3 regions of the Microbacterium altimontanum genome follow, and region 1 is predicted to be linked to each of the others. Evidence: predicted binding sites of a transcription regulator. Region 1 holds the regulator's gene; each other region holds the start of a gene.
What was found. Region 1 encodes LexA, which represses DNA repair genes until DNA is damaged. Its sites were predicted from a motif close to TCGAACANNTGTTCGA; they were not measured.
Positions count from the first base shown of each region.

Region 2: AC3RX1_RS03715 (HNH endonuclease signature motif containing protein) is a predicted target of LexA. The motif match lies at 1,588-1,603, and genes of this name have one in related genera.
Region 3: AC3RX1_RS07600 (HNH endonuclease signature motif containing protein) is a predicted target of LexA. The motif match lies at 3,885-3,900, and genes of this name have one in related genera.

Region 1 is NZ_JBYRJB020000007.1:23,514-36,270, forward strand. Features, by position in the region: gene AC3RX1_RS13335 (DUF1844 domain-containing protein) at 1-267, shown strand, start outside; gene AC3RX1_RS13340 (SseB family protein) at 275-1,057, opposite strand; gene priA (bifunctional 1-(5-phosphoribosyl)-5-((5-phosphoribosylamino)methylideneamino)imidazole-4-carboxamide isomerase/phosphoribosylanthranilate isomerase PriA) at 1,041-1,790, opposite strand; gene hisH (imidazole glycerol phosphate synthase subunit HisH) at 1,795-2,445, opposite strand; gene hisB (imidazoleglycerol-phosphate dehydratase HisB) at 2,471-3,082, opposite strand; gene AC3RX1_RS13360 (histidinol-phosphate transaminase) at 3,079-4,173, opposite strand; gene AC3RX1_RS13365 (LysM peptidoglycan-binding domain-containing protein) at 4,217-4,567, opposite strand; gene lexA (transcriptional repressor LexA) at 4,823-5,521, shown strand; gene metE (5-methyltetrahydropteroyltriglutamate--homocysteine S-methyltransferase) at 5,566-7,905, opposite strand; gene AC3RX1_RS13380 (methylenetetrahydrofolate reductase) at 7,902-8,900, opposite strand; gene AC3RX1_RS13385 (hypothetical protein) at 9,059-9,232, opposite strand; gene AC3RX1_RS13390 (prolyl oligopeptidase family serine peptidase) at 9,231-11,126, shown strand; gene hflX (GTPase HflX) at 11,346-12,757, opposite strand, start outside.
Region 2 is NZ_JBYRJB020000002.1:308,054-313,137, reverse strand. Features, by position in the region: gene AC3RX1_RS03720 (NADP-dependent succinic semialdehyde dehydrogenase) at 100-1,476, shown strand; gene AC3RX1_RS03715 (HNH endonuclease signature motif containing protein) at 1,652-3,163, shown strand; gene AC3RX1_RS03710 (NADP-dependent oxidoreductase) at 3,242-4,153, opposite strand; gene AC3RX1_RS03705 (RpiB/LacA/LacB family sugar-phosphate isomerase) at 4,167-4,688, opposite strand; gene AC3RX1_RS03700 (VOC family protein) at 4,730-5,084, opposite strand, start outside.
Region 3 is NZ_JBYRJB020000004.1:69,178-74,261, forward strand. Features, by position in the region: gene sufD (Fe-S cluster assembly protein SufD) at 1-798, shown strand, start outside; gene AC3RX1_RS07585 (non-heme iron oxygenase ferredoxin subunit) at 795-1,124, shown strand; gene sufC (Fe-S cluster assembly ATPase SufC) at 1,170-1,964, shown strand; gene AC3RX1_RS07595 (metal-sulfur cluster assembly factor) at 1,974-2,303, shown strand; gene AC3RX1_RS07600 (HNH endonuclease signature motif containing protein) at 2,325-3,794, opposite strand; gene AC3RX1_RS07605 (MalY/PatB family protein) at 4,174-5,084, shown strand, end outside.

The DNA of each region.
Region 1 (12,757 bases):
ACCGCCGTGCACCTCATGAGCGCCGCCGCCGTGAAGCTCGGGCTCGCCGACGACCCGGAGCACCAGCTCGACCTCGACGAGGCGCGCAAGCTCATCAACGCCCTTGCCGGGCTCATCACCGCCGGCGCGCCGGAGATCAGCAGCGCACACGCCGCGCCCCTGCGCGACGGCCTTCGTTCCCTGCAGCTCGCGTTCCGGGAGTCGTCCGCCATCCCCGACCCGATCGGCCAGGGCCCGGGCGAGAAGTGGACCGGGCCCGTCAGCTGACCGGCGCTCAGCGCGAGAGCTTGACGCTCAGGGAGTCGACGAGCGTCGCGATGCGGTCGTCGGCGGCCCAGCGCTTCGCCAGCCGCTGCAGCACGCCGTCGAGCGCCTGCTGGTCGAGACCGTCGACGAGCCGGAGCCGCACGAGCAGCTCCGGTCCGCGCAGCCTCCCCGACGGATCGCCCGGTGCGACCTGCAGGTCGATGACGGCGAGTTCGCGCGCGATGCTCTCCTGCAGCCCGGTGAACACGTCGGGGCTGCGGTAGCTCGGCTCCCACGGCACCTGCTGTCCGATCGCCCACACGGCGGGCCGGCGCAGCACATGCTCGGTGGCTGATCCCGGGTCGATCACGATGAGATCGGTGTCGTCGTCCGCCGCCGCCAACGCGGTGCGGACGCCGTCGACCGGCACCGGCCGGGCCGCGGCATCCCACCGCCCCATCGCGGTCACGGAACTGAAGACCGGCAGCACCCGCCGACCGTCGGGGGCGGCGACCGTCACGATCGACAGCTCCTGGGTCTTGTCGACCGTCAGGCCGCTGGGCGCGACGCCCTCCTCGCCCTTCTCGGCCACGAGCGGGATCAGCAGTCGCGCCGAGCGGTATGCCTCGACGATCGCGACGGCGTCGCCCGTTCCCGCGGCGTACGCGGTCAGCGCCGCGAGCAGCGCAGGGTCGGCCGATCCATCGTCGCCCGCGTGCGGGTTCTGCTGAAAGCTGCGCCCCTCCCACGGGACACCCGCCGAGTCGGCGCGATGCGGGTCGTGACTGCAGGAGTCAGTCTCGTGCGACATCCAGCGCCTCGGCGAGCGTGAAGGCGCCGGCGTACAGCGCCTTGCCGACGATCGCGCCCTCGACGCCGAGCGGAACGAGTTCGCGCAGCGCGATGATGTCGTCCAGGCTCGACACTCCGCCGGAGGCGACGACGGGCTTCGGGGTGCGCTCGGTGATCTGGCGCAGGAGGTCGAGGTTCGGCCCGCGCAGGGTGCCGTCCTTCGTGACATCCGTGACGACGTACCGGCTGCATCCCGCGTCCTCGAGGCGGTCGAGCACGGTCCACAGGTCGCCGCCCTCGCGTGTCCACCCGCGAGCCGCCAGAGTGGTGCCCCGCACATCGAGGCCGACGGCGATCGCGTCGCCGTACCGGCTGATGACGTCGGCCGACCACTCCGGGTTCTCCAGCGCGGCGGTGCCGAGGTTGATGCGGCTCGCGCCGGTCTCGAGGGCAGCCTCCAGCGACGCATCGTCGCGGATGCCGCCGGAGAGCTCCACCTGCACGCCCTTGACCTGCTTGATCACCTTGCGGATGACGCCGGCGTTGCTGCCGCGGCCGAACGCCGCGTCGAGGTCGACCAGGTGGATCCACTGCGCCCCTTGATGCACCCACTGCAGTGCGGAGTCGACGGGATCGCCGTAGTCGGTCTCGCTGCCCGCCTCGCCCTGGGTCAGCCGCACCGCCTTGCCGTCGGCCACATCGACGGCGGGAAGCAGGATCAGTTCGGGGGTGGCGGCGAATTCACTGGGCACGAGGTCACAGGGTAGCCGCGCGCAGCCCGGCGATCCAATTCGACAGGAGCCGGATGCCGGCATCCCCCGACTTCTCGGGATGGAACTGCGTGGCCGACAGCGGACCGTTCTCCACCGCGGCGAGGAACGGCGAGCCGTAGTCGCACCACGTGAGACGGGGCGGCGCGAACGGCTCCTGTGACTCCATGGTCCAGCGCGACGCCGCATAGGAGTGCACGAAGTAGAACCGTTCGTCCTCGATGCCGTCGAACAGGCGCGAGCCCTCGGCGGCGCGCACGGTGTTCCAGCCCATGTGCGGCAGCACCGGCGCATCGAGCTCGGCGACGACGCCGGGCCACTCCCCCAAGCCCGCCGTGTCGGTGCCGCGTTCGACGCCGCGCTCGAACATCACCTGCATTCCGACGCAGATGCCCAGCACCGCCCGGCCGCCGGCCAGACGTCGGTCGATGAGCTCGTCGCCGCGGATCGCACGCAGCTGCTCCATCACGGCGGCGAACGCGCCGACGCCCGGGACGACCAGGCCGTCGGCGTCCATCACGAGACCGCGGTCGGCGGTCAGGCGGGCGTCGGCGCCGGCGGCGACGAGCGTCTTGACCGCGGAGTGCACGTTGCCCGATCCGTAGTCGAGGACGGCGACCAGGGGACGGTCGCTCACGGCGCACCTCTCGTGCCGCGCATGCTCACAGTGCGCCCTTCGTGCTCGGGACGCCCACCACGTGCGGGTCGAGCGATTTCGCCTGACGGAACGCGCGGGCGAAGGCCTTGAACTCGGCCTCGGCGATGTGGTGCGGATCGCGGCCGGAGATCACGCGCACGTGCGTCGTGAGACCCGCGTTGAGAGTGATCGCCTCGAAGCTGTGGCGCACGAGCGAGCCGGTGAAGTGGCCGCCGATGAGGTGAAGTTCGAAGCCGGCGGGCTCGCCGTCGTGCACGAGGTAGGGCCGGCCGCTGATGTCGACGACGGCCTGGGCGAGCGCCTCGTCGAGCGGCACGAGCGCATCACCGTAGCGGGAGATGCCGCTCTTGTCGCCGAGCGCCGCGCGGATCGCCTGCCCGAGGACGATCGAGACGTCCTCCACCGTGTGGTGCACGTCGATCTCGGTGTCGCCCGAAGCGCGCACGGTGAGGTCGGTCAGCGAGTGCTTCGCGAACGCCGTCAGGAGGTGATCGAAGAACGGCACCGTCGTGTCGATGCGGGCGACGCCCGTGCCGTCGAGGTTCAGCTCGAGTTCGACCGTCGATTCGCTCGTGGTGCGGGTGCGCTCCGCGGTCCGGGACTCGGGGCTCGTCATGACGCCGATTCTAGCGAGGCGAGCGCATCCAGGAACGCGCTGGTCTCCTCCTCCGTGCCGGCGGTGACGCGCAGGCTGCGGGGAAGTCCGATGTCGCGGATGAGCACGCCGCGGTCGTATAGCGCCTGCCACGTCGCGGCGGGGTCGTCGACACCGGAGAAGAGCACGAAGTTCGTCCACGATTCGTACGGGCTGAAGCCCAGGGCGGGCAGTGTCGCCGAGATGCGGTCACGCTGCTCTACGATGTCGTCCACGGTGGCGAGCATCGTCGGGGCGTGCCGCAGAGCGGCGGATGCGGCGGCCTGGGTGACAGCGCTCAGGTGATACGGAAGGCGCACGAGGCGGAGGGCGTCGATCACCGCGGGGTCGGCGGCGAGGTAGCCGACACGCGCGCCCGCGAACGCGAACGCCTTGCTCATCGTGCGGGAGACGACGAGCCGCTCGCGGTCGGGCAGGAGCGTGAGAGCCGACCGCTCGTCGCGGGGAGCGAACTCCCAATAGGCCTCATCGACGATCACGACCCCGTCGGTCGCTCGGTACACGGCCTCGATCACCTCGAGCGTCATCGGCGTCCCGGTGGGATTGTTCGGCGAGCAGAGGAAGACGACGTCGGGCTTCGCCTCCGACACCTGAGCGGCAGCGGACTCGGGATCGATCGTGTAATCGTGTCCCCGCTCCCCGGCGATCCAGGTGGCGCCGGTACCGCGGGTCAGCAGCGGATACATCGAGTACGTGGGTGCGAATCCGAACGCGGTTCGACCAGGACCGGCGAACGCCTGCAGCAGGTGCTGCAGGACCTCGTTCGACCCGTTGCCGGCCCAGATCTGGTCGCGGGTGAGCCCGTGGCCGAGGTATTCGGCGAATCCCTCGCGCAGCGCGGTGAACTCACGGTCGGGATAGCGATTGACGTCGCGCAGGGCGATCGCGACGGCGTCGAGGATGTCGTCGGCGACGTCCTTGGGGAACGGATGAGTGTTCTCGTTCACGTTCAGCGCCACCGGGAGGGGCGCCTGCGGTGCGCCGTACGGCGTCAGCCCGCGGAGATCGTCGCGAATCGGGAGGTCTTCCAAGCGGGGGCTCACCTCACCCATCGTAGAGCGCGGGACTGTGCCGCTCGCGCCGTGACGCCGCTCGTTACCGGGCGTACTCGCTGGGGATGGAGAGCTTCTCTCCCGGCACCACCGTCACACCGTCGAGGGCGTTGAGGCGCACGAGCGCGTCGACGACGTCGCGCGGATCTGCCTGCGGCGCGACAGAGCGAGCGATCGACCACAGGGAGTCGCCGGCTGCCACCGTGACGGTCTGGAAGGTTCCCGCGGGGGCTCCGTCATCGCGTGAGGCGATCGCCGCCCCGCCGCCGATCGCGGCGAGGGCGATGCCGACGGCGAGGGGAAGGGAGACGAGCGCGGCGAGCACACGGCGTCCGCGCGCGGTGATGCGCAGGCGCGTGCTGACCGGTGCGGGTGCGATGCCGATGGTGCTCATGTGTCCTCCAGGGGATGAGGGGAAGGTTCGGGCCCGACTCTCGGTCGGGAGAGCCCGGGCCCGAACTTCTCTTCCGAACCTAGTTTCGATTCTGTATAATGTCAAGTGGAGTCCGTTCCGAATCCGGTCGAAAGCGACACGCGCACGGGCTGCTGCCGATCGGAGCGGGAAGCGGATACCGTTTCGATGAGGACACCCCATCACCGACCTCCGACATTCGAAGACGCTGCGATGCGCGGCACGACGGGAGCTGACATGAGCGATGCAACGCACGACGCCGCGACGGGCGCGAAGCCGCGCCGGCAGACGCGGCGGCGCAAGAGCCTGAGCGACAAGCAGATGGCCATCCTCGAGGTCATCCAGCGGTCGATCGCGCGCTACGGCTATCCCCCGAGCATGCGCGAGATCGGCGATGCGGTCGGGCTGAAGTCGCTCTCCAGCGTGACCCACCAGCTGAACCAGCTGGAGCTGAGCGGGTACCTGCGTCGCGATGCCGGCAAGACCCGGGCGATGGAGGTGCTGATCGACCTTCCCGGCGCGTCGGGCGAGAACCCCGCTGACGTCGCCCCGAGCGTCGGCGACGCGGCGCTCGTCCCGCTCGTCGGGCACATCGCGGCGGGCGTGCCGATCACGGCGGAGCAGCAGGTGGAGGAGATCTTCCCGCTGCCGCGTCAGCTGGTCGGCAAGGGCGACCTGTTCATGCTCAAGGTGCAGGGCGAGTCGATGATCGACGCCGCCATCTGCGACGGCGACTGGGTCGTCGTGCGGTCGCAGGCGACAGCCGAGAACGGCGACATCGTCGCGGCGATGCTGGAGGGCGAGGCCACTGTCAAGACCTTCCGGCAGCGCGACGGACACACCTGGCTTCTGCCGCGCAACTCGGCGTTCGAGCCGATCCTCGGCGATGACGCCGTCGTCCTGGGCAAGGTCGTCGCAGTGCTGCGGGCGGTCTGACCCGCCTCGTGCAGCACCCGCTTAACACACGAAGAGCATCCGGATCAGACGGTCTGCAGCGCCCGCACCCGCTGCGTCGCCTCGACGAGGTTGCGCAGCGACGCGACCGTCTCCGGGTACGCGCGCGTCTTCAAGCCGCAGTCGGGGTTCACCCACACCTGGCGCAGCGGCAGCTCGGCCGCCGCACGTTCGAGGAGGCCGGCGACCTCGTCGACCGACGGCACGCGCGGCGAGTGGATGTCGTAGACGCCGGGACCGACGGCGTGAGAGAACCCTGACGCCGCGATGTCTCCGATCACCTCGCCTCTGCTGCGCGCCGCCTCGATCGATGTGACATCGGCGTCGAGGGCGGCGATCGCGTCGATCACGACACCGAACTCGGAGTAGCAGAGGTGGGTGTGCACCTGCGTCGCGGCGGCCGCCCCTGCCGTCGCGAGCCGGAACGAGCCCACCGACCAGTCGAGGTACGCCGGCTGGTCGGCCTTCTTCAGGGGCAGCAGCTCACGCAGCGCCGGTTCGTCGACCTGGATGATGCCGATCCCCGCGGCCTCGAGGTCGGCGATCTCGTCGCGAAGCGCAAGTGCCACCTGGTTCGCCGTCTCGCCCAGCGGCTGGTCGTCGCGCACGAACGACCACGCGAGGATCGTCACGGGGCCGGTCAGCATGCCCTTCACGGGCTTCGCCGTCAGCGACTGCGCGTAGGCCGACCAGTCCACCGTGATCGGCGCGGGGCGCGACACGTCGCCCCAGAGGATCGAGGGACGCGTCGCACGGGAGCCGTACGACTGCACCCAGCCGTTGCGGGTCACGGCGAAGCCGTCGAGGTGCTCGGCGAAGTACTGCACCATGTCGTTGCGCTCCGCCTCGCCGTGCACGAGCACGTCGAGACCGAGCTCCTCCTGCAGGCCGATGACCGTCGTGATCTCGAGCCGGAGCAGGTCCTCGTACTCGGCCGTCGAGAGCTCCCCGCGGTCGTGAGCCGCCCGGGTCCGGCGGATGTCGCCGGTCTGGGGAAAGGACCCGATCGTCGTGGTCGGCAGCACCGGCAGCCCGAGCGCGGCATCCTGCGCGTCGACGCGGGCGGCGTAGTCGCCCCGGGAGAAGGACGCGTCCGTCAATGCGGCCGCCTCGGCTCGCACCGCCCCGTCGCGCACGCCGGGTGCGCTGCGGCGATCGGCGAGCGCCGCCGACGCGGCGTCGAGCTCCGGCTGGATCGCCTCCGCGCCGGCCTCGAGGCCCCGCGCGAGGATCGCGGCCTGCTCCACCTTCTGGTCGGCGAACGCGAGCCACGAGACCAGCCGCTCGTCGAGGTCGGGCTCGTCGCGGACGTCGTGCGGCACGTGCTGCAGCGACGTGGACGTGCCGGCGGCCACCGCTCGTGCGCCGAGACCGCGAAGCCGCCCGAGCGTCTGCCAGGCGCGCTGCAGGTCGCCGCGCCAGACATTGCGCCCGTCGATCGCACCGCCGACGAGCGTCTTGTCCGCCAGGCCCGGCACTGCGCGGGGAACATCTCCGCGGGTGAGGTCGACGGCGAGCGCCTCGACACCGGAGGCGGCGAGCACCTGCCATGCCTCGTCGCTCAGCTGTGCGTACCCCGCGCCGACCAGGATCGCGGGGCGGTCCGTCGCCGCGGCGAGTACGGCGTAGGCGCGCTGCGCGGCTTCCGCGAGCGTCGCCGCGTCGGCCGGCAGGCTCTCGCTCACGAGCGCGGGCTCGTCGAGCTGCACCCAGTCGGCGCCCGCCGCCCGCAGCGACGCGAGCAGCTCTGCGTAGACCGGCAGGAGATCGTCGAGGCGGGAGAGCGGGTCGAAGCCGTCTCGCTCCTCCGTCTCCACGCGAGCAGGGGCATCCGTCGCCTTCGCCAGCGCGAGGAGAGTGACGGGACCGACCACGACCGGGCGGGTCGTGAATCCCTCGGCGCGCGCCTCGGCGACCTGTCGCGCGAAGCGGTCGGTCGAGAGCGCGAACGTCGTCTCGGGTCCGATCTCGGGCACGAGGTAGTGGTAGTTCGTGTCGAACCACTTCGTCATCTCGAGAGGCGGCCGGCCCGCGTCGCCGCGCGCCGCCGCGAAGTACGCGTCGAGGCCGATCGTTCCGTCGGCGGCGCGGAGGTCGGCGAACCGCTCGGGCAGCGCGCCGACGGCGAGCGCGGCGTCGAGCACCTGGTCGTAGAACGAGAACGACTCGGGGATCGCCGAGTCGGCACGGCCCATTCCGAGGTCGGCGAGACGTTGCCGCGTGGCCCGTCGCACATCGGCGCCCGCCCGCTCGAGCTCCTCGACGCTGATCCGGCCCGCCCAGTGCGCCTCCACGGCGCGCTTGAGCTCGCGGCGGCGGCCGATCCGGGGGTAGCCCAGGATCGTTCCTGCGGGAAATGCTGTCATCGTGGTGTCTCCTTGTCGGTGAGGGTGGGGATGCCGGCCTCGCGGAGCACCGCGAGCACCGTGTCGTGGCTGTTGAACGCGTACAGATGCACGCCGGGCGCGCCCCCGGCGACCACGTCGGCGACCAGTCGCGCGGCGTAGTCGACGCCGAGCGCCCGCTGCGCGGCGGGGTCCGGTTCGATCTCGAGCGGGATCGCGAGCTCGGCCGGGATCTCCTCGCCGCTGAGCTCGAGCACCCGGTGCAGTCGCGCCGGGCTCGTGATGGGCATGATCCCGGGGAGGATGGGGATCGTCACCCCTGCGGCGCGGCAGCGGTCGACGAAGCCCAGATACGCGTCGGCATGGAAGAACAGCTGTGTGATCGCGAACGTCGCGCCGGCGGCCTGCTTGGCGAGCAGCGCGTCGATGTGCTCGCGAGGATGCCGCGATCGCGGATGCCCGTTCGGGAATGCGGCCACGGCGATCTCCACGTCGCGGCGGGGCACGACCCGGGCGGCGCCCGGGATCCCGGGGATGCGGGCTTCCTGGTACGGTGCACGCTCGGCCTGCACCCGGTCGATGAGCTGGACGAGCTGGGCCGCGCTCTCGAGGTCTCCGATGAGGTGGTCGTCGTCCTCACAGCCGGACGGCGGGTCTCCGCGCAGGGCGAGGAAGCTCAGGATTCCGGCGTCGAGGAACTCACGGATGAGGCCGGCTGCTCCCGCGTAGGTGTTGCCGACGCAGGTCAGGTGAGCGAGCGGCTCCACGTCGGTGTGGGCGCGGATGTGGCGCAGCACCTCGAGCGACCGTCCGCCGGTCGAGCCGCCGGCTCCGTACGTCACGGAGAGGAACCGCGGCCCGGCGCCGGCCAGCCGCCGGATCGTCTCGTGCAGCGCCGGGGCGCCGCCGGCCGTTCGCGGGGGGTACAGCTCGAACGAGAACGGCACAGTGCTGCTGGGCACAGTGCTGCCGGGCACAGCGCGGCTCGTGCGGTGCGGGTCGAAGGCGACGGACATGGGGGGTTCCTGTTCGGTGGCAAGGGCGGGTGGCCGGGCGGCCGCGGACCGCACGCACGGACGCGGTCTGATCGCGGGCGGGTGCCGGGCTCGGCTGTCGCTCCTGCCCGGGGAACCCCGAGCGATGCGACCACGGTAGGCGCATCCCTCGATGCCCGTCACACGGTGTTGCGCACTGTTTCGAGGTCAATATCGACGAAGGCATATATCGAGAGGGATGCCGCCGCGCCGCCGATCGGGCCGCCCCAGCGCCCCTCCCCGCGACGCCGCTGCATCCGTGAGCCTCCCGACGCAGGGCCCTTCCTGGCGGCTGCGGCTACGGTGGGGATCATGGTGCAGACGCTTCCTTTCGGCTCGTGGCCCTCCCCCATCACCGCCGAGATCGCCGCGTCATCGGCGCCGCGGATCGACGGAGCGCGCTTCGTCGGCGACGACGTGTGGTGGGGCGAGTCGGTGCCGTCAGAGGGCGGGCGGATGACGGTCAGATCGCGCCGCAACGGCATTCTTCTGCCGGCTCCGTGGAACGTCGGTTCCCGCGTGCACGAGTACGGCGGCGGTGCGTGGACGGCGTCGGACGATGGCCGGCTCTTCTTCGTGGAGAAGAGCGATCAGGGCGTCTGGGAGCTCGCCGGCGGCAGGACGCGGCAGCTCACCGATCCCGACCGCGGTGAGCGCTACGGCGGGCTGTCATGGCAGCACGGCCGGCTGATCGCGATCCGCGAGACGCATCCGTCGGCAGACGCATCCCGCACTCCGGTGCGCGACATCGTGCAGATCGTGCCGGATGCGTCGCCCGCCGTGGTCTCGCTGGCCGGCGGCAGCGACTTCGTCGCCCATCCCGCTCTCTCCCCCGACGGCGACCGCCTCGCCTGGATCGCGTGGGACCACCCGGACATGCCGTGGGACCGCACCCGCCTCCGGCTGCGCCGGCTCGCCGACGATGCGGATGCCATGACGATCGCCGGCGGCGACTCGTCGGTGGTGCAGCCGATGTGGACCGGCGCCGACGAGCTGCTCTACAGCGACGACGTGACCGGACGCTGGAACCTCTGGCGGGTGCGGACGACCGCCGACCTCGACCGCTCGCCCGCGTCGCTGGCCGACGCCGACACGGGTGGCGCCGTGTGGGTGCTCGGCACGCGCTGGTACCAGCCGCTGGAGGACGGACGCATCGTCGCCGTCCGCACGAACGGGAGCGACGAGGTCGTCGTGGTCGACCCCGCGACCGGGGTCGCGACGACGCTCGGCATCGACGCCACCGCGAACGTGTCGGTCGAGGACGTGAGGGGCACGCGCGTGGTCCTGACGGCGGCGGGGATGGACGGCCCGCCCACGGTCTGGGAGATCGATGTCGACGGCGGACGCGCACGGCTGACCGGCGATGAGGCGGCGTGGGCGCCGGAGTGGAACCCGCGCCCTCGCACGGTGACGTTCGACGGACCGCACGGACCGGTGCACGCGTTCGACTACCCGCCGACGAACCCGGGCGTCCGGGCGCCCGACGGTGAGCTGCCGCCGTACATCGTGTTCGTGCACGGCGGCCCCACCTCGCACACGGCGGCCGCCGCATCCGCCAAGACCGCCTTCTTCACGAGCCGCGGCATCGGCGTGCTCGACGTGAACTACGGCGGATCCACCGGCTACGGGCGCGCGTACCGGGAACGACTGCGGGGGCAGTGGGGGGTGGTCGACGTCGACGATGTCGCCGCCGCGGCTGCCGGGCTCGCGTCGACCGGTGGCGCTGACCCCGCACGCCTCGCGATCGAGGGAGGATCCGCCGGCGGATGGACGGTGCTCGCGGCCCTGACCGACACGGACGTGTTCGCGGCGGGCATCTCGCGCTACGGGGTCGGCGACGCGCGGACGCTCGCCACCGACACGCACGACTTCGAGGCGCGCTACCTCGATGGCCTCATCGGACCGCTGCCCGAGGCGGAGGAGCTCTACGTCGAGCGGTCGCCGCTCTCGCATCCCGAGCGGTTCCGCGTGCCGGTGCTGCTGCTGCAGGGCGCCGACGACCCGGTCGTGCCGCCGAGCCAGGCCGAGGCCATCCGCGACGCGCTGGTCGCCCGCGGCGTGCCGCACGCGTATGTCGTGTACCCCGGAGAGGCGCACGGCTTCCGGCGGCCGGAGACCGTGACCGACGTGCTGCGGCGCGAGCTCGCATTCCTCGGCGCGGTGTTCGGCTTCACGCCGGCCGACGTGGAGCCGCTCGCGCTGAGCTGAGCTGGGCTGGGCTGCTGGGCTCCACCCTCGCGCGAACGCCGGGCCAACTCGGCGAACCCGGGGCCAACTCGGCGAACCGCGGGGCAACTCCGCGAACGGAGGGGCAACTCCGCGAACGGAGGGGCAACTCCGCGAACGGAGGGGCAACTCGGCGAACGCGGGGGCAACTCGGCGAACCGAGGGCCAACTCGGCGAAACGCGGGGTGACTCGCGTGCCGGTCAGGCGGTCGCGAAGGGCTGCAGCTGCGCGCCGAGCTGCGCGCTGACGCGGGCGTGCAGGAGCGTGCCGCCGGCCTCGTGGCTCTGCGACAGGATGATGCCGGTCTCGTGAACGGCCGAGACGAGATCGCCACGGTCGTAGGGCACGAGAGCCTCGATCTCGATCTCGGGCAGCGGCAGCGCCGCTTCGATCGCCGCGCGCAGCTCGTCGATGCCCTCGCCGGTGCGGCTCGAGGCGAACAGCGCGTCGGGCTCGAGACCCCGCAGCACGAGTCGCGTGTCGTCGGAGACGAGATCGGCCTTGTTGAAGACGACGATCTCGGGGATGTCGCGCCCGCCGACGTCGCCGATCACGTCGCGCACCGTCGCCAGCTGCGCCGCCGGGTCGGGGTGCGCCGCGTCGACGACGTGCACGATGATGTCGGCGTCGGCGACCTCCTCGAGCGTCGACCGGAACGCCTCGACGAGCTGGTGCGGCAGGTTGCGCACGAAGCCGACGGTGTCGGTCAGCGTGTAGACGCGACCGTCGGATGTCTCGGCCCGGCGCACCGTCGCGTCGAGGGTCGCGAACAGCGCGTTCTCGACGAGCACGCCGGCGCTGGTGAGCCGGTTCAGGAGGCTCGACTTGCCGGCGTTCGTGTATCCGGCGATCGCCACCGACGGCACCGTGTGCCGCTTGCGCTCGGCCCGCTTGGCCTGGCGGGCCGGCGCGAAGTCGCGGATCTGCCGCCGCAGCTGCGCCATGCGGGTGCGGATGCGGCGCCGATCGAGTTCGATCTTCGTCTCACCCGGACCGCGCGAGCCCATGCCCGCGCCGCCGGCGCCCACCTGGCCACCGGCCTGACGGCTCATCGACTCACCCCAGCCGCGCAGGCGCGGCAGGAGGTACTCGAGCTGCGCGAGTTCGACCTGCGCCTTGCCCTCGCGGCTCTTCGCATGCTGGCTGAAGATGTCGAGGATGACGGTGGTCCGGTCGATGACCTTGACCTTCACGACGTCCTCGAGCGCGCGACGCTGGCTGGGGGCGAGCTCGGTGTCGGCGATGACGGTGTCGGCGCCGAGCGCCGCCACGGCGTCGCGCAGCTCCTGTGCCTTGCCGCGCCCGACATACGTCGCCGGGTCGGGATGCGGACGCCGCTGCAGAAGTCCGTCGAGGACCACGGCTCCCGCCGTCTCGGCGAGCGCCGCGAGTTCGCGCAGCGAGTTCTCCGCCTCCTCGGTCGCGCCCTGCGGATGCACGCCGACGAGCACGACGTTCTCCAGGCGCAGCTGGCGGTACTCGACCTCGGTGACGTCCTCGAGCTCTGTTGACAGACCCTGGATCCGGCGCAGCGCGGCCCGCTCCTCGCGGTCCCACTGGTCGCCGTCGTACATCGCTCGATCGGTGTCGGCGCCCTCCGCCGTCGCGGCAT
Region 2 (5,084 bases), on a different contig from region 1:
GCGGCGGGGTGGCGGCATGGCAGTCATCGTTCGCCGAAATGGACGCGCGCCGTGCGCGCGACGTACGCTCGCCAGGACTGACTCGGTGAGGAGAAACCCATGGCCATCGCGACGATCAATCCCTCCACGGGGCAGACTGAGCAGACGTTCGAGCCCCACGACGAGGCCGAGGTGGATCGCCGCATCGCCGCGGCCGACGCCGCGTACGACGTGCTGAAGCAGACGACGTTCGCGCAGCGCGGGGAGTGGATGCGGCGGGCCGCCGCCATCCTCGAGGAAGACGTCGAGCAGCTTGCGCGGTTGATCACGATCGAGATGGGCCGGCCGATCGCCGGGGCCCGGGCCGAGGTGCTGAAGTCGGCGAAGGGCCTGCGGTACTACGCCGACCACGCCGAGGAGTTCCTCGCACCCGATGCGCTTTCCGACCCCTCCACCGTCGGTGCCTCCGCCGCCGGCACCCGCTACGCGCCGATCGGCGTCGTGCTCGCCGTGATGCCGTGGAACTACCCGCTCTGGCAGGTGCTGCGGTTCGCGGGCCCGGCGCTCATGGCCGGAAACACCGGACTGCTCAAGCACGCCTCGAATGTGCCTCAGGCCGCCCTCTACCTCGACACCCTCTTCGAGCGGGCAGGCTTCCCCGAGGGCGCGTTCCACACGCTGCTCATCCCGGCATCCGGCGTCGAGCGCGTCCTGCGCGACCCGCGCGTGAAGGCGACGACCCTCACCGGCTCCGAGCCGGCCGGCCGTTCGCTTGCCGCCATCGCGGGGTCCGAGGTCAAGCACGTCGTCCTGGAGCTCGGCGGATCGGACCCGTTCGTCGTGATGCCGAGCGCCGACGTCGAGCGCGCCGCGACGGTCGCCGTCACCGCACGCAACCAGAACAACGGCCAGTCGTGCATCGCCGCCAAGCGCTTCATCGTACACGCGGACGTCTACGACGAGTTCGTCCGGCTGTTCGCCGAGAAGGTCGCCGCGCTGAAGGTCGGCGACCCGCTCGACGAATCGACGGATGTCGGGCCCCTCGCCACCGAGTCGGGCCGGGATGAGCTCGCCGAGCAGGTGACGGATGCCGTGGCGAAGGGCGCCACGGTGCTCACCGGTGGACGGGCGCCCGAGCGGCCCGGCTGGTTCTATGAGCCGACGGTCCTCAGTGATGTGACCCCCGATATGCGCCTGTACCTGGAGGAGGCTTTCGGGCCCGTCGCATCCGTCTATCGCGCAGAGAGCCGCGAGGACGCGTTGCGCGTCGCCAACGGCACCACATTCGGGTTGAGCTCCGCAGTGTGGACGAACGATGCCGACGAGCAGGACTGGTTCATCACGAACCTCGACGCCGGCGCCGTCTTCGTGAACGGGATGACTGCGTCGTACCCCGAGCTGCCGTTCGGCGGCGTGAAGGACTCGGGGGTCGGCCGTGAACTCGCTGCCGCCGGCATCCGTGAATTCTGCAACCTCAAGACGGTGTGGAAGAGCTGAGCGCGCGTTTGCTTCGCGCGTCTGTTCCCATCTTTCTCGGGTCGTGCGCGGTTGGCGGGACCTCTTCTGGGTCAGAAGAACCGCGAAAACTTGCGGATTGAGCCTTGCTTCTCGTTGATGTGTTCGATACACTGGAACTACCGATGAGGCGGATCCCGACGAGGAGGTGGCCCCGATGTCAGCACCGACGGCGGGTCTGTCTCCGGTGATCTCCGAGTTGGATGAGCTGGTGGAGAGCATCTCCCACTGTCGTGAGCGGGCGGCGTCGGCGTTCGCGGCGGAGATGTTCTTCTTCGAACGTGTCGCCGGCATCGTGGAGCGGCGGGAGCGGGAACGAGGAGCCCAGATCGGGGCGACCACCAGTTCCTCCCAGTTGGGCATGCGGGAGGTGTTCGCCGAGGTCGCTGCTTCTCTCCGGTTGAGTGAGTGGCAGGTGGCACGCAAGGTCTCCACCGCGTGGACGCTCACGAACCAGTTCTACGAGACCCTCTGCGACGCCAGCTCCGGGCTGATCTCCCCCGAACACGCGATAGTGATCGCCGATACGGGTGCGGTGATCGAGGATGACGCGGTGCGCCGGGAGTACGAGGCGGTCGCGCGTGACATGGCGATGGAGATGACGCCCGGGCAGCTCCGCCCCGCCCTGGACGGGCTGGTGCAGCGCCTGGACCCGGAAGGCACCGAACAGCGAGTGCGGGGAGCCGTGAAACGGCGCAAGGTCACGGTGCGGGAACTGGAGCCGGGTCTTTCCCGGATCACCGCCGACGTGCCCACCGCGCAAGGTGTCGGGCTGTTCAACCGTTTGCGGGACATGGCCGCGGAACTGTACGCACAGAACGAGGCAGAGAAGGCCGAAGCCGAAGCAGCCGCCGCTGCGTCGAACGTGGAAGATGGCTCGATCGCAGAGGCTGATACCGAATCGGGCTCCGCTGATGATGGACATGCCGCGATCGCAGAGTGCAGCGCGACTGGTGAAGTGACCGACGACGCGATCGCGGATGCGGCCGAGGCGCCGGTGTTCGATGAGCGGACGCAGGCGCAGATCATGGCGGACGTGTTCTGCGACCTGCTGCTGACCAGCGTCCCCGAAGGCCACGGCGCCACCGACCAAGCACGAAGCGCGCTCGGCGCCATCTCACCCACCGTGCAGGTGACAGTCCCCGCCACCACCCTCGCCGGTACCAGGATCGGTGGGGCCGCGGTCGCCGGGTTCGGACCCATCGACGACGACACCGCCAAGCACCTGGCAGGGATGGCACCGGCGTGGGTGCGGGTGTTCACCGATCCGTCCACCGGGGTGCCGATCAGTGTGGACCGGTACCGGCCGAAGAAACGACAGCAACTGTTCCTGCAGGTGCGGGACCGGCAGTGCCGGTTCCCGGGATGCCGGCGTCCCGTCCAGAACTGCGATATCGATCACACGCTCGCGTACGCGGAGGGTGGTCCGACGTGCCTGTGCAATCTCGAGCACCTGTGCAAACGCCATCACACCGTCAAGCACGAGACCGACTGGTCGGTGGAGCAGCTCGGCGGCGGGACCCTACGGTGGACAGCGCCCACCCGCCGCACCCACCTCACCAGACCACCCGGCACCGTCAGATTCCAGATCGCCGCGCTGCTCGACCCGGACCCGAAACACAGCCACGCGATGCGCGAGGCACTCGAACGCGACCCCGCACCCTTCTGACAAGGCGACGCCGCGACGTCAACGCGACTTCGCGCTGTTCTCATCCCGATAGGGGGCAGCCATCAGCGCCCGGACTCGTCAGGGAAGGATGACGATCTTCCCCGCCTCGTGCGGCGACTCCAGCTCGCGGAACGCGGCCACGACATCGTCCAGGGCGAACGTCGCCGCCACCGGCAGCCGCAGGCGGCCGCTGGCGACGCGGTCCGCGATCCCCGCGAGGTTCTCCGCCGTGCGGGCTGCGCGCTCCGCGTCGTGCACACCCAGCTCCGCGAGCGCCGCATAGGCCGCGATCGCCACCATCCGCTCCACCGGCACCCCGAGGGCGACGCCCGCGTCGAGCGCGTCGCGTCCATGGCAGTCGTACACCGCCGTGATGCCGAATCCAGCGAGGCGATCGGAGAGCCCATCGCCGTAGGTGACCGGCTCGACGCCCACCGACCGCAGCAGCTCATGATTGCGCTCCGACGCGGTGCCCACCACACGGGCGCCCGCTTCCACAGCCAGCTGCGCGGCGATGAAGCCCACGGCGCCGGCGGCGCCGCCCACGAGCACCGTGTCGGCGGACGTGATCCGCACGGTCCTCAGTACAGAGACCGCGGTGAGGCCTGCGACATTGAGGCCCGCGGCGACCTCGGGCGACACGGATTCGGGCCGCCGGGCAAGGTCGGCAGCCTGCGCAATCGCCCGCTCGGCCACGGCACCGGCCGCACGGCCGAGCACCTCATCGCCCACGGCGACAGCCTGCCCGTCCCAGTACGTGGCGCCCGCTCCCACGGCCTCCACTGTGCCGGCCACATCCGATCCGACCCGCCGCGGAAACGGCACATCGGACGGGATGAATCCGCTGCGCAGCTTCGCGTCGAACGGATTCAACGCAGCCGCCCGCACACGGACCGACACCTGGCCCGGCCTCGGCTCCGCATCCTGGACGGTGCCGACATACAGGACCTCTGGGTCGCCGGTGCGGTCGTAGAGCGCGGCGCGACTCATCCCCGAGCCTCCGTCAGCTCTCGTGGCTGCGATGGATCTGCTCCGGCTCGAGCTGCACCGCCCAGCCCTCGATCGTGCCGGCGTTCTCGTACTCCTCGATCTGCAGGATCTGCCGGCCGCGCTCGACCGTCTGCTCCATCCCGGTCGTCACGAACGCATACACGTTCAGCCATGCCGACTCCTCGTAGGCGATGCCGTCGAGAACGAGCACGTTCGCATCGACGACCGCGCGTGCACCGGCCGCCTCGCGCGGCGAGGCGGCCGTGACGGCCCGCGCGCCGTTGACCTTGTTCGCGGCGACCACGCCCGCGAGCGCATCGTCGACGACGAGCACACCGAACGCGTCGGTCCCGGCATCCTGGTCCTTCACGACCGCCGTGCCGACTCTTACCGCGAAGACCGGATAGTCGTCGCCCGGATCGAGCTCGTCGGCGCCGTGCCAGACGACCTCGAAGCCCCCCTCGATCGCCCGCTGCTGCAGTGCACGGCCGAGTTCGTAGCCGCCGTGATCGACGGCGAAGTGGATGAGTGTCATGTGTTCCAGCCTCCTGTGAGCGAGTGAGAGATCGCCGCGGGTCAGACCGGCGGGGCGACGAAGAGGCCCTTGTCGATGTCGTTGAACGACTCGCGGGCGACCAGCTCGCTCATCTCCTGCGCTGTTCCCCACTGGTCCTGCGTCGACAGATCGCTGATGTCATGCCGGTGCGCGACCCAGTTCTCGTCGTCCACCATCGCCAGCTCGGTGGTGTACTCGATCGTGTTTCCGGCCGGGTCGAGGAAGTAGGCGAACGTGTTGTCGCCGGCGTTGTGCCGGCCCGGTCCCCAGATCATCCGTGCGCCCGAGCGGAGGATCTTCCCCGCACCGCGCATCCACTCCTCGATGCCGCGCATCTCGAACGACAGATGGTGCAGCGAGTGGTGCGGACCCATT
Region 3 (5,084 bases), on a different contig from region 1:
GGACGCGGCGGCGTCGCGCACGAGCACTTCGTCGTCGAGGCGCGTCCGAACGCTCACGGCACCGTGGTGCTGCGACACAGTGGCTCGGTCGCGCTCGCGGAGAACGTGGAGATCATCGTCGGCGACGGCGCGCAGCTCCAGCTGGTGACGGTGCAGGAGTGGCAGGACGATGCGGTGCATCTGTCGACGCATCAGGCGACGGTGGGCCGCGACGGCTCGCTGCGTCACTTCGTCGTGAGCTTCGGTGGGGGCGTCGTGCGCGTGAACCCCAGTGTGCGGCTTGCCGGCACCGGTTCCCACGCCGACGTGTACGGCATCGGCTTCTGCGACGCCGAGCAGCACCTCGAGAGCCAGGTGTACGTCTTCCACGAGGGCGTCGACACCCGCGCCGACGTGCTGTACAAGAGCGCGCTGCAGGGCGCATCCGCCCACACCGTGTGGATCGGCGACGTGCTGATCGGGCGGGATGCCGTGGGCACCGACTCGTATGAGGCGAACCGCAACCTCGTGCTGACCGAGGGCGCCCGGGCCGACTCGATCCCGAACCTCGAGATCGAGATCGGCGACATCCGGGGCGCCGGCCACGCCAGCGCCACGGGGCGGTTCGACGACGAGCAGCTGTTCTACCTCCAGACCCGCGGCATCGCCGAGGCGGAGGCGCGGCGGCTCGTCGTGCTGGGCTTCCTGAGCGAGGTCGTGCAGCGGATGGGCCTGCCCGAGCTCGAGACCGAGCTGATCGCCGACATCGAGCGGGAGCTCGGCCAGGGCGACGCTGCGGCCGTGGAGGTGACGGCGTGAGCGCGACGCGCGTCCTCGCCCTGAGCGAACTCGAGCAGGATGCGCCGGTGCGCATCGTGGTCGACGATGTGCCGATCTGCGTCGTGCTCGACTCGAACGGCGAGGTGCACGCGATCGGCGACACCTGCACGCACGGCGACATCTCGCTCGCCGAGGGGTTCGTCGAGGACGACACCGTGGAGTGCTGGGCCCACGGCTCGCGCTTCTCGCTGCGCACCGGCGCCGCGCTGAACCTGCCCGCCTACGAGCCCGTTCCCGTCTACGCCGTCCAGATCGACGGCGACGACGTGCTCATCGACCCCGCGGTGACGAAGTCGGCCGTCTGACGGCCGCCGTCGCCTCCCACCGAAAGCCTGACGAAGGAAACCAGAATGTCTGTCCTTGAGATCCGCGACCTGCACGTGAGCGTGGAGACGGAGGCGGGGGCCACCCCGATCCTCAACGGCGTCACCCTCACGATCCGCACCGGCGAGACGCACGCCATCATGGGCCCGAACGGCTCGGGCAAGTCGACGCTGGCCTACACGATCGCCGGCCACCCGAAGTACACCGTGACGAGCGGCACGATCACGCTCGACGGCGAGGACGTGCTCGCCATGACGGTCGACGAGCGGGCGCGCGCCGGACTGTTCCTCGCGATGCAGTACCCGGTGGAGATCCCCGGCGTCACGGTCACGAACTTCCTGCGCACCGCCAAGACCGCGATCGACGGCGAGGCACCCGCCGTGCGCACGTGGATGAAGGACATCAAGTCGGCGATGAAGGGTCTGCGGATGGACCCGAAGTTCGCGCAGCGCAACGTGAACGAGGGCTTCTCCGGCGGTGAGAAGAAGCGTCACGAGATCCTGCAGCTCGAGCTGCTGAAGCCGAAGGTCGCGATTCTCGACGAGACCGACTCGGGCCTTGATGTCGACGCGCTGAAGATCGTGTCGGAGGGTGTGAACCGCGCGAAGGAGGCCACGAACCTCGGTGTGCTCCTGATCACGCACTACACGCGCATCCTGCGCTACATCCACCCCGACTTCGTGCACGTCCTCGTGAACGGCCGGGTCGCAGAGGAGGGCGGGCCGGAGCTCGCCGATCGGCTCGAGGACGAGGGCTACGACCGTTACCTCGAGGGTGAGAGCGAGCCGGCGGACGAGCCGTCCGCCGAGATCGACGCGTAGACTCGGACTATGGCCGCGACGCTGTCACCCGAGAAGTACGACGAGGTCACCGAGGCTCTCAAGGACGTCATGGACCCCGAGCTGGGGATCAATGTCGTCGACCTCGGTCTGATCTACGACCTCGCCTGGGACGACGAGAACGACGCGCTCGTGATCCACATGACGCTCACGAGCGCCGGCTGCCCGTTGACCGATGTGCTCGAGGAGCAGACGGCGCAGGCGCTGGACGACGTGGTCGAGCGGTTCCGGATCAATTGGGTGTGGATGCCGCCGTGGGGTCCCGAGCGGATCACCGACGACGGCCGCGACATGATGCGTGCCCTCGGCTTCGCCATCTGACGCGACGGATTGACGCGCGCCTCAGAAGGGTGCGGGGTCGCGTTCGAGTGCCTCACGCATGGCGTGTCTGTGTTTCGGGTCCGGGTCGAGCAGCGCGGCGATCTGGAATCTGACGGTGCCGGGTGGTCTGGTGAGGTGGGTGCGGCGGGTGGGCGCTGTCCACCGTAGGATCCCGCCGCCGAGCTGCTCCACCGTCCAGTCCGTCTCATGTTTCACGGTGTGGTGGCGTTTGCACAGGTGCTCGAGGTTGCACAGGCAGGTGGGGCCGCCTTCGGCGTATGCGATGGTGTGGTCGATGTCGCAGTTCTGGGCGGGACGCCGGCATCCGGGGAATCGGCATTGCCGGTCCCGCACCTGTAGGTACAGTTTCTGCTTCTTGGTGGGTCGGTACCGGTCGACGCTGATCGGTACCCCGGTGGACGGGTCGGTGAACACCCGCACCCAGCCCGGCGCCGCCCCGGCGAGCTGCTTGGCGGTGTCGTCGTCGATGGGCCCGAACCCGGCGACCGCGGCCCCACCGATCGTGGTGCCCGCCAAGGTGGTCGCCGGGACAGTGACGTGCACGGTGGGTGAGATGGCGCCCAGCGCGTTCCGTGTATCGTCCGTGGCGCCGTGGCCTTCGGGGACGCTGGTCAGCAGCAGGTCGCAGAACACGTCCGCCATGATCTGCGCCTGCGTCCGCTCATCGAACACCGGCGCCTCGGCCGCATCCGCGATCGCGTCGTCGGTCACTTCACCAGTCGCGCTGCACTCTGCGATCGCGGCATGTCCATCATCGGCGGAGCCCGATTCGGTATCAGCCTCTGCGATCGAGCCATCTTCCACGTTCGACGCAGCGGCGGCTGCTTCGGCTTCGGCCTTCTCTGCCTCGTTCTGTGCGTACAGTTCCGCGGCCATGTCCCGCAAACGGTTGAACAGCCCGACACCTTGCGCGGTGGGCACGTCGGCGGTGATCCGGGACAGGCCCGGCTCCAGTTCCCGCACCGTGACCTTGCGGCGCTTGACGGCTTCGCGTACCCGTTGCTCGGTGCCCTCCGGGTCCAGGCGCTGCACCAGCCCGTCCAGGGCGGGGCGGAGCTGCCCGGGCGTCATCTCTGCCGCCATGTCACAGGCGACAGCTTCGTACTCCCGCCGCACCGTGTCGTCTTGGATGTCGATCCCGGTATCGGCGATCACGGTCGCATGGTCCGGGGAGATCCGCCCGGCGGAGGCGTCGCATAGCGTCTCGTAGAACTGGTGCGTGAGCGTCCACGCGAGCGACACCTTCCGGGCCACCTGCCATTCGCTCAGCCGCAGGGCGGCAGCGATCTCGCCGTACACCTCCCGCATTGCCAACTGCGAGGCGGGATTGGCGACGCCCAATCGCGCGCCGCGTTCCCGTTCCCGGCGCTCCACCAGGCCCGCGACGCGTTCGAAGAAGAACATCTCCGCCGCGAACGCCGACGCCGCCCGCTCCCGACAGTGGGAGAGGTGATCGACGATCTCATCCAACTCGGAGATCACCGGAGACAGACCCGCGCTCGGTGTCGACATCGGTGCCACCTCCTCGTCGAGATCCTCCTGATCGGTACCTCCAGTGTACCGAACAGGCGTTCGATCTGCAAGGATCTTCTTGCCCCGAAATCTTGCCTGAAGTGGCGAAACAAGGCTGTTTCGTCGTCCACCTTCACCGCCACCGCGAGCGGTCGCTGGCCTTCACAGATTCGCACATAGCATCACCCATCCTCAGCGTTCTTTATGCCCTCGCATCTCCGCCCCGTGACGGATCTCCCCAACCCGAACACCTGCCACCCAAGCCGGCGGAGGACGGGAGCCGAAACCCGACGACACCGCGCCGGCCGCCGCCAGCCCCGCTCGATAGGCTCAAGACGTGACCACCGCTCCACTTCACGCACTGCCGATCGATCAGCTTCGCCGACGCTCCAGCACGAAGTGGCGGACCTATCCCGAGGATGTGCTCCCGCTGTTCGTGGCGGAGACCGATTTCCCGCTGGCCCCGGCGATCTCCGAGCGTCTGGCGGCCGCCGTCGCGCTCGGCGACACAGGCTACACACCGCCGGACCCCGGCATCCGCTCGGCCTTCGCCGCGTTCGCACAGCGCAGGTTCGGATGGACCGTCGATCCCGCGCGGGTGCGGTCGACGTGCGACGTGATGATGGGGGTCGTCGAGATCCTCCGCGCGGTCCTCGAGCCCGGCGATCGGGTGGTCGTGACGCCTCCGGTGTATCCGCCGTTCTACGACTGCGTGCCCGAGGCCGGCGGCGTGGTGGAGCGCGTCCCGCTGCGCGAGAACGGCGCGGGATGGGAACTCGATCTCGACGGCATCGAGGCGGCCTTCGCCGGGGGAGCAAAGGCACTGCTGCTGTGCAACCCGCATAATCCGACCGGCACCGTGCACGCACGCGAGACCCTGGCCGCCCTCGGTGAGATCGCCCGCCGACACGGTGCGGTGGTCGTGAGCGACGAGATCCACGCGCCGCTCACTCAGCCGGGGGTCCCCTTCACTCCGTTCCTCGCGGCGGGAGATGCCGCTGCCGAGGTGGGATTCGCGGTCACGAGCGCGAGCAAGGCGTTCAATCTCGCCGGCCTGAAATGCGCGCTCATGGTGACCGCCGCCCCCGAGACCGCGGCGGTCGTCGACGGTCTTCCCGCCGAGGTGGAGTGGCGCACCGGGCTGTTCGGCGCCCTCGCCGGCGTCGCCGCCTTCGACGAGGCGAGCGACGAGTGGCTCGACGCGCTGCTGGCGGCCCTCGACGAGAATCGGCGCCTGCTCGCCGACCT